One region of the Virgibacillus siamensis genome, then DNA from elsewhere that is predicted to be linked to it. Evidence: riboswitches for the same ligand, from Rfam matches in the RefSeq annotation. Region 1 holds a riboswitch; each other region holds the start of a gene.

Region 1 (2,208 bases):
TTAGCATATGCCGCTTCCTCTGTCGAACCGATAATCGGCAGAATCATCGGGAAAATAAGTACGTTACCGGGTTCTCTGCCCTGTTCTTCCGTACGGTCCCGTAAATCAGCGGAATATTGCCGCAAAGCATCCAGTGAATGATTTTTAGTAAAGACAGCCTCTGCATGTTTTGCAGCAAAATTTCGTCCCCTTGGCGAAGCCCCTGCCTGGAAAAGAACGGGTGTACGCTGCGGGGATGGTTCCACCAAATGTGGTCCGGGCACATCGAAAAATCTTCCCTGATGATGAATCAAATCTACCTTATCGGGGTCTGCGAAACTGTCCTTTTCTTTATCGTGTATAACTGCATGATCATCCCAGCTGTGTTCCCATAACTTATAAACAACTTCCAAAAATTCATCCGCCCGATCATAGCGCAAATCGTGCTGAAGGCGTCCTGACAGACCAAGGTTAACCGCTTCACTTTCCAAATATGATGTCACAACATTCCATGCAACACGCCCTTCCGTCAGATGATCAAGTGTGGACAGCTGCCGTGCTAAAGCATATGGCTGTGCATATGTTGCTGATATTGTAGGCGCAAAACCTAAGTGTTCTGTAACGGCTGCCATAGCGGAAATCGGAATCAGCGGATCATGAGCAGGTAATTGTACAGCATGCTGTGCAGCCGGTTTATGACTGTTTTTATAAACACTGTAGGTCCCCAATACATCGGCAATAAATAGTGCATCAAACTTTCCACGTTCCAGTATTTTTGCAGTTTCCGTCCAGTAAGATAATTGATTGTGATGGATACCCTGATCTTTTTCGTATTTCCACAATCCTGTTGAATGTGGTGAAGGTGAATTTTGGATAAAACCATTTAAATGGATTTGCTTTTTCATAAAATCACTCCTAAATTGATTTTTAATTAAAGTTATCAAATTGGAAAACTTGGATTTAAGTATGCAAGGCATTACAGATGAGGCTTGTTCTGTTAATACTTTTGATATTTAAACCTTCATTGGAATCCTCTCCCCTTTCTGCTTGAATGCAAAAAACCCTTCTCCAAAAAATAGAGAAGGGTTTACAAAACAACGATACATTTTGTCGACGCCTTCTCATCTCCGGAATGCTATCCATTCCTCTGAATTTGGCACCATGCTTAATAAAAAGCTGGTTGCCGAGAGTTCACAGGGTCAGTCCCTCCCTCTCTCTTGATAAGAAGTACTCAAAATTATTTAATTTTTAATTATGTTATCACAGAATAATGATTTGTCAACATGTTTTGGAAATATTAGGACCTTAAGCTTAATCCCGATTATCCTGTAGAATCCATTTTACATGATCCGCAATTCAAACCAGTCAGTTTTTCATTCGCGGATCCAGTGCATCCCGCAGTCCATCGCCCATTAAATTAAACCCGAGCACTGTCAGCATAATTGCAATCCCCGGAAAAATAACAGTCCATGACGCACCTTGTATATGATTTTTTGCATCTGCCAGCATTCTCCCCCATTCCGGTTCAGGCGGTTGCGCCCCCATTCCCAAAAATCCCAATGCAGCAGCATCCAAAATAGCTGTCGCAACACTTAATGTCCCCTGCACAATAATAGGAGCAAGACTATTCGGTAATACGTGATAAAATAAAATCCGCGCATCCCGCATGCCGATTGAACGGGCAGCTTGGACATATTCTTCTTCCTTTAATGTCATGACTTTTGATCGTACAAGTCGCCCAAATACAGGCACATTAACCAATGCAATCGCTATTAACGCATTTTGCAAAGAAGGTCCAAGCATTGCAACAATGGCGATTGCAAGCAAAATACTTGGAAAAGCCATCATAATATCAAACAACCTTGAAATAATCATATCCCAAAATCGTCCATAGTATCCTGCAATTAGCCCCAAAAAAGAACCGACAACAACTGAACCAATGACGGATGAGAAACCAATCCACAGTGAAATCCCGGCACCATACATCATCCTGCTTAAAATATCGCGTCCAAATGCATCCGTACCAAACCAATGCTCTGCCGAAGGTGCCTGTAATAGCTTATCTGCCTGATCCAATTTTTGCTCATTGATACCCTCAGGTGCGAGCAACCCGGCAAAAATACCTGTTAAAATAAACAGAAAAATGATAGCTGACCCAATCACCGCCAATTTATTTTTACGGAAAGTTCTCCATACGTCATGCAATGGGGAGGAAACCGCTTCTTCCTC
Region 2 (2,208 bases), 510 kb from region 1:
AAATATCACGTTGCGGGAGAAGGAAATTCATCACGGAAAAGATGGATTTCTTGATTTCCCCGGCGTATTCCGTGCCCCCGATCAAAATGGTGCGCTTTTTGAATGAAACAAGTATAAATGTTTCGGAATTTGTTCCGTCCACTTTCGGATCTGCCTTGTATGTAGGAGCAGATACGATAGTGAATTCTGATTGATGCGATTCTACTTCTTCCTCTGTCGGTTCAATAAACAATTGTCTGGAAAATAAGTTATGCCATGCATATTCATTAAAAACCTGAATGGGGAGACGATAATTTTTATCGGCACCGGCATAGCCTTTAAAATGGTATAGCTCATCTTTCTTTTTTAAATATGCAATCACTTTTTCGTACAGGTTATCAAAGGAAGCTTCGTCAATTTCTTGGTTGACCAATCCCCAGTCAATAACATCCTGTGTTGTTTCATCCCGTACGATAAACTTGTCTTTAGGGGAGCGTCCGGTATATTTACCGGTAGTAGCGCGAATAGCACCTGTGGCGGACAATGTTCCCTCACCGCGTGATAATATTTTCTCAACGAGCTGTGGCACGGAGAGATTATTTTGCAAGTTGTGATGAGAAAGCAATTCTTTGATAAGTTTTGATTGTTCCACCGCGTTCATATGTGATACCTACCTTTTTGATGGATTTTTAATTGACATGCATTTGATTCATCGTGTAAATCTGTTTATTTAGTATAACACATTCACAAGATTAGTCCATACTAATTATACGAATAATTATATGAAATTTTATTGTCAAATGTGTACACACGTTAAGAGTTGACATGACGGCGCTATTCCGTTAAGCTGAATTTCGAGCGGAAACTCTCTTATTCAGAGTCGGTGGAGGGACAGACCCCATGAAGCCCAGCAACCGTCACGTTATGTGAAAAGGTGCTAACCTGAAGCAAGGATTTATCCTTGGACAATAAGAGCGAAAGGCTGCACATTCCTTTCCTCATGATTACGGGAAAGGTTTTTTTATTTTTTCTAACCTTATTAAAACATAATCATACACTGAATAGACAGATTTCCGTACCATCTATTTTAGGGGAGGATTTAGTCATATGACTGCAAATCGTCGTTTGTTTACATCTGAATCGGTTACAGAAGGTCATCCGGACAAGATTTGTGATCAAATATCAGATGCCATTTTGGATGAAATATTAAAAAATGATCCTAATGCAAGGGTCGCATGCGAAACAACTGTTACTACAGGATTAGTATTGGTATCCGGGGAAATTTCTACTACTACATATGTAGATATTCCTGCAATTGTGCGCCAGACTATCAAAGATATTGGGTATACGCGGGCAAAATTCGGATTTGATGCTGAAACATGTGCTGTACTGACTGCTATCGATGAACAGTCAGCTGATATTGCCGGCGGGGTTGATACGGCATATGAGACAAGACAAGGGAATAAAACCGATGAAGAAATTGCTTCTATTGGTGCAGGGGACCAAGGTTTGATGTTTGGTTTTGCCTGTGATGAAACAGAGGAATTAATGCCATTGCCGATTTCACTTGCGCATAAATTGTCAAAGCGGCTGGCAGATGTCCGGAAAGATCATATATTGGATTATTTGCGACCTGATGGTAAAACACAGGTTACGGTAGAATATGATGAAAATAATCAACCGGTTAAAGTCAATACGATTGTTATTTCCACGCAGCATCATCAGGACATTTCGACCGAACAAATTGAAAAAGATTTAATTGAACATGTTATACGTCCGATTGTTCCAGCGAATCTGCTTGATGAATCAACAAAATTCTTTATCAATCCAACGGGCCGGTTTGTGATCGGTGGTCCACAGGGGGATGCCGGCTTAACCGGGCGCAAAATCATTGTGGATACGTATGGTGGATATGCAAGACACGGTGGTGGTGCTTTCAGTGGTAAGGATTCAACCAAAGTTGATCGCTCTGCTGCATATGCAGCCCGTTATGTGGCCAAAAATATCGTTGCTGCAGGACTGGCGAAAACGTGTGAAGTGCAGCTGGCATATGCGATTGGTGTAGCAGAGCCGGTTTCAATCTCCATTAACACATTTGGAACCGGTACTGTTGCTGAATCTGAAATGGAAAAAGCAACTAGAAAGATTTTTGATCTGCGGCCGGCTGGAATCATCCGGATGTTGGATTTGCAGCGTCCAATCTATAAAAAAACAGCCGCATACGGACAC
Region 3 (2,208 bases), on a different contig from region 1:
GTTCGTTTTTGCAATATCCTCCCGCAGACGCCTAACTGTCTCTTTAGCAGCATTTTTAGTTGGCGGACCAATAAACACCAATTCAGCATGCTTTGAGGCAAATGCTCTTCCCTTTGGTGACGCACCAGCCTGATACAACACCGGTGTTCTCTGTTTGGATGGTTCAGATAAATGGGCACCCGGGACTTTATAATATTTTCCTTCATGCCTGATATCATGAACCTTATCCGGATCCGTATAGATGCCATTTCCTTTATCCAGCTGAACCGCATCCGCTTCCCAGCTCGCCTCCCACAGTTTGTAACAAACATCCACATATTCTTCTGCAATATCGTACCGTTCATCATGTTTAATCTGACCGGCCCTGCCCATGTTGACCGCTGCACTTTTCAAATAAGATGTAACTATATTCCAGCCGACACGTCCATTTGTTAAATGGTCTAACGTTGTCATCCGGCGGGCAAACAGATAAGGATGCTCATGTGTAACCGAAGATGTAACCCCAAATCCAAGATGATTCGTAACGGCGGCCATTAACGGAACAACCAGCAGCGGATCATTCACCGGCGCCTGGGCCCCTTGCCGGACAGCTGCATCCCTGGAACCTCGATAAACATCATATGTGCCAAGAACATCCGCGATAAACACCGCATCAAACCTTCCCTTCTCTAACAGCTTGGCAAGTTCAATCCAATAACTGCTGTCCTTATAACGATGTGACTCATCATCAGGATGTGTCCATAATCCCGGGGATTGATGCCCCGCACAATTCATATCAAATGCATTTAAAAAAATTCGTTTCTTCGTCATACAGTTACCCCTTTCTGTTTTAGATAGCTTAATTCCAAACAACTGTTCCTTTTACTAAATCCGCAAAATAGTATAACTGTTTCTCCGTCCGTTCCAAAATTGCATCTTCAATAATCGGATTGTTCCTATGTTTGTCAATTTGATCATCTAATAAATAAAGACCTTTCAGATTATGCCCTTTTAATGTCGCAAGCACGGGTTTTAATGTGTATTCAATTGCCAGCAAATGTGAAGCACTCCCACCGGTCATTACAGGAAGAACAGGTGTATGCTGCAGCACATCCCGCGGCAAAACATCCAATAATGCCTTCAGCACGCCTGAATAGGCTCCTTTGTACACAGGCGATCCAACGATAACACCACTGGCATTCCGAATCATCAATGCGATATCCCGGATAGCCGGGCTTTCCCAGTTTCCCGTAAAAAGATCTTCATATGGTAAATCTCTGACAGAGAGATGTGATACCGTAAAATGTTTTTGGATTAGCAAATCACCCATATACCTTAGTACACTATCCGATCTTGAAGCGGCAGAAGGACTGCCCGACAATACAACAATTTCACCCATAATGATCATCCTTTCCTCATAAAATTCATTTTAATGGTTTTGCCAAATTCTGTTAAAAAACCCCCTTTCCTTGGATAAGAAAAGAGGGTTGCTGACGGTTATTCGATTCCGCTCTTATCTCCCAAGAAATTAATCTTGCTGGATTTAGCACCATCCTGACAGTGTCAGAGGTTGCTGAAGCTTCACAGGGCCAGATCCCTCAGCTTCTCTTGATAAGATATTTTATTGTTGCAGTACATTATATTCCTATTAGTCTGATAAATCAAGTGGGTTTTTGAAAAAAGATGCAAATCAACATAAATTTCCCATCTATTGTTCATATAAAAGTCAAATGTCGTTAAATTTCTTCCCCATCTTCTTGTTCCGCAGTAAACGTCCAGTTAAGTTTCAGGGAGTCACCCTGGAATTGATTCTGATCCTCGCCATTATCCACAAATGAGATATCAACATAAAAATTTTCATAGTGGCCATTTTGATCCGCGGGAAGACCATCCCCACCAATCACATCAATGGGACCATCCCTTTTTAGTTGATTTAGAGTCGTTTTTGTGATGAGTTTCTTCCCTTTGCTTGTATTATAGAATAACTCTACCCGAATGTGCTTCCCAAAGTTCAACGTATTATCACCTTTGGCATCATTCACTTTATAGTCTGTATCCAACATTACTTTTGAGAAATTAAGTGTCCCGGTATTCTGAATACTAAATGACTGTTCCTGTGTGTCTCCCGGCTTTATGTTATCCAGATTAAAAATAACATTTTCATCATTTCCGGCAGGTTGGTTGAACGTTAATTCCATAGTTCCTGCCGCGAATGGTATTGTTGGTTTT
Region 4 (2,208 bases), 1.5 Mb from region 1:
GGCGCTGACAAGTCCGGCAATTCCTGCTTCGGCACCTTTTCGTGTTTTAATTCGATTGCTGATAGCATGAAGCATGAAGTCAATTCCGCCGTTTACACGGATTAGTTCGACTAAACCTCCTAGTAAAATCGATAACAGGGATAGTTCCTGCATGCCGGCCATGCCGTCGCCAAGCAAGTTCAGGAATCCCATGCCGTCGAATTTACCGTAAAACAGTCCAATGATTCCGGCGAAAATGGTACCGCCGATTAAGACATAGATGACATTGACACCGGCAATCGCAAATACAAGTACGGCAAGATATGGCAATACTTTTATCAGGTCATATGGGTGATTTCCGCTGACCCCGCCGCTTGCATCAAGTGTCATTACTCCGAAAATTACAGCTGTTACAATTGCAGCGGGAAGTGCGATATAAACGTTCACCTTAAATTTATCACTCATTTTAACAGCCTGTGTTCGAACCGCCGCAATGGTCGTATCGGAAATCATCGACAAGTTATCACCGAACATGGCACCACTGATAATTGCACCCATAATCAAGGCAGTACTCATACCGGTCTGATCAGCAAGTCCGGCACCGATTGGGGCAAGCGCAACGACCGTGCCGACGGATGTCCCCATTGAAATGGATATAAAGCAGCCGATTATAAACAACCCGACAATTAACAGGTTTTCCGGTAAGAAAGTTAAACCGAGATTAACGGTTGATTCAACTGCTCCAACACCCTCAGCGACAGCAGCAAATGCACCGGCAAGCAGGTAAATTATGACCATCAGCATAATGTTGGGATGACCTGCACCTTTTGTCAGGTGGTCAAGTTTATCTTTAAACGCCATTTTCCGGTTCATAAACAGTGCGAATAAAACGGCAATGAATACTGCAACAAGTACGGGCAGTTTATAAAAGTCGCCATTTATAAGACCGGATCCGATAAATAACAGTAAAAAAATGATAAAAGGCAGTAACGCAAAAGGATTTCCTTTATTAATTTTTGTTGTGTTCATTCCAATCTCCCCCTTGATGAATGTAAGTGTGTTAGGAATTCTGGGGTTATTGCTATCATGTCGATTCAACATCTGGACTGTGCAATAAAACCTGTACAAAAACAAAAAACCTTCCGTCTTGGAAGGAGATTATAGAATATCTTATCTTCCAAAACGCATATATAGCGGTTTGCTGGAATTGGCACCTTGCAGTTATTTGCGCAGGTTGCCGGGCTTCACAGGGCCAGATCCCTCAGCCACTCTGGATAAGTGGTGTATTTAATTGGATGATAGTCAGTTTAGTACAATTCATGAAATGTGTCAATCGTAATATGTTGAAAATGGGGGGAGTGTCATGAAGGTACGGAATAAATTGCCGAAGATGAATGAAGCTGTACATGTGGAACTGATTCAAAATGGCTGGAAGGAAATGAAAGTACCCCAAAGTTTGACAGTGGCTATTCTTTTATCAATTCCGTTTATGATACTGAATGGAATTGCAGCCCTTTGGATGATAAATCTTTTTTCCGGTATTACATTAAATGAATTTGGTATGACAACGCAGCAGGATTCATTAACAATTACCGTTAACCTGGGAATTATACTCTTAATATTCTTATTGGTCTTCATCCATGAATTACTCCATTTGATTTTCATACCAAACTTTCTCAGATCCGAAAACACGACGATTGGACTCACACTATTTGGCGGGTATGTAGCAACGGAAGAAGTGATTACAAAATCGAGGTACATCATTATTACTGTTGCTCCTTTTATTATTATTTCCATGCTATTACCAATGGTGCTGGGAATAATTGGAGCACTAACACCATCCATGAAGCTTCTGATATTCGTTAACGCTATGGCATCGTCAGTTGATATCCTGAATCTCATGTTCATATTAATCAACATTCCAAGGAAAGCCATCATAACAAATAACGGGACAAAAACTTATTGGAAACGAAGTAATTAACTGTGATTTAAAGCCCGATAAAAGAAAAAATTGAAATTGATAGTTCAGATTAATGCCGGGGTGGTTATTTTTTCTGTGGATGTTATGCTTTATGTTAGATGAATTTTTAGAAAGCCGTGTTACTCTTCAAAGGCCAAGTAACGCGGCTGTACTGGTTTATATATGTGAAATTCAGGAGGAAAATAAAGTATGGATAATTATACGGTAAACACAGTTAAAGCACGTCCGGAATTAGTAGATGAATTCGA

What was found. Region 1 has a riboswitch for S-adenosylmethionine ahead of B1K71_RS15305 (LLM class flavin-dependent oxidoreductase). Riboswitches for the same ligand answer to the same signal wherever they lie in the genome.
Region 2: linked by a shared signal. The riboswitch ahead of metK (methionine adenosyltransferase) and the one ahead of B1K71_RS15305 (LLM class flavin-dependent oxidoreductase) in region 1 are both predicted to bind S-adenosylmethionine.
Region 3: linked by a shared signal. The riboswitch ahead of ssuE (NADPH-dependent FMN reductase) and the one ahead of B1K71_RS15305 (LLM class flavin-dependent oxidoreductase) in region 1 are both predicted to bind S-adenosylmethionine.
Region 4: linked by a shared signal. The riboswitch ahead of B1K71_RS07490 (Na+/H+ antiporter NhaC family protein) and the one ahead of B1K71_RS15305 (LLM class flavin-dependent oxidoreductase) in region 1 are both predicted to bind S-adenosylmethionine.

The regions. Positions count from the first base shown of each region.
Region 1 covers NZ_FUIH01000007.1:2,312,598-2,314,805, forward strand. The annotation lists gene B1K71_RS15305 (LLM class flavin-dependent oxidoreductase) at 1-884, opposite strand, end outside; SAM riboswitch class I at 1,098-1,206, opposite strand; gene B1K71_RS15310 (ABC transporter permease) at 1,345-2,208, opposite strand, start outside.
Region 2 covers NZ_FUIH01000007.1:1,799,830-1,802,037, reverse strand. The annotation lists gene pckA (phosphoenolpyruvate carboxykinase (ATP)) at 1-640, opposite strand, end outside; SAM riboswitch class I at 847-954, shown strand; gene metK (methionine adenosyltransferase) at 1,087-2,208, shown strand, end outside.
Region 3 covers NZ_FUIH01000006.1:1,674-3,881, reverse strand. The annotation lists gene B1K71_RS00880 (LLM class flavin-dependent oxidoreductase) at 1-810, opposite strand, end outside; gene ssuE (NADPH-dependent FMN reductase) at 839-1,378, opposite strand; SAM riboswitch class I at 1,490-1,597, opposite strand; gene B1K71_RS00870 (TasA family protein) at 1,716-2,177, opposite strand; gene B1K71_RS20320 (TasA family protein) at 2,143-2,208, opposite strand, start outside.
Region 4 covers NZ_FUIH01000007.1:772,999-775,206, forward strand. The annotation lists gene B1K71_RS07490 (Na+/H+ antiporter NhaC family protein) at 1-1,008, opposite strand, end outside; SAM riboswitch class I at 1,147-1,260, opposite strand; gene B1K71_RS07495 (DUF3267 domain-containing protein) at 1,343-1,960, shown strand; gene B1K71_RS07500 (GNAT family N-acetyltransferase) at 2,150-2,208, shown strand, end outside.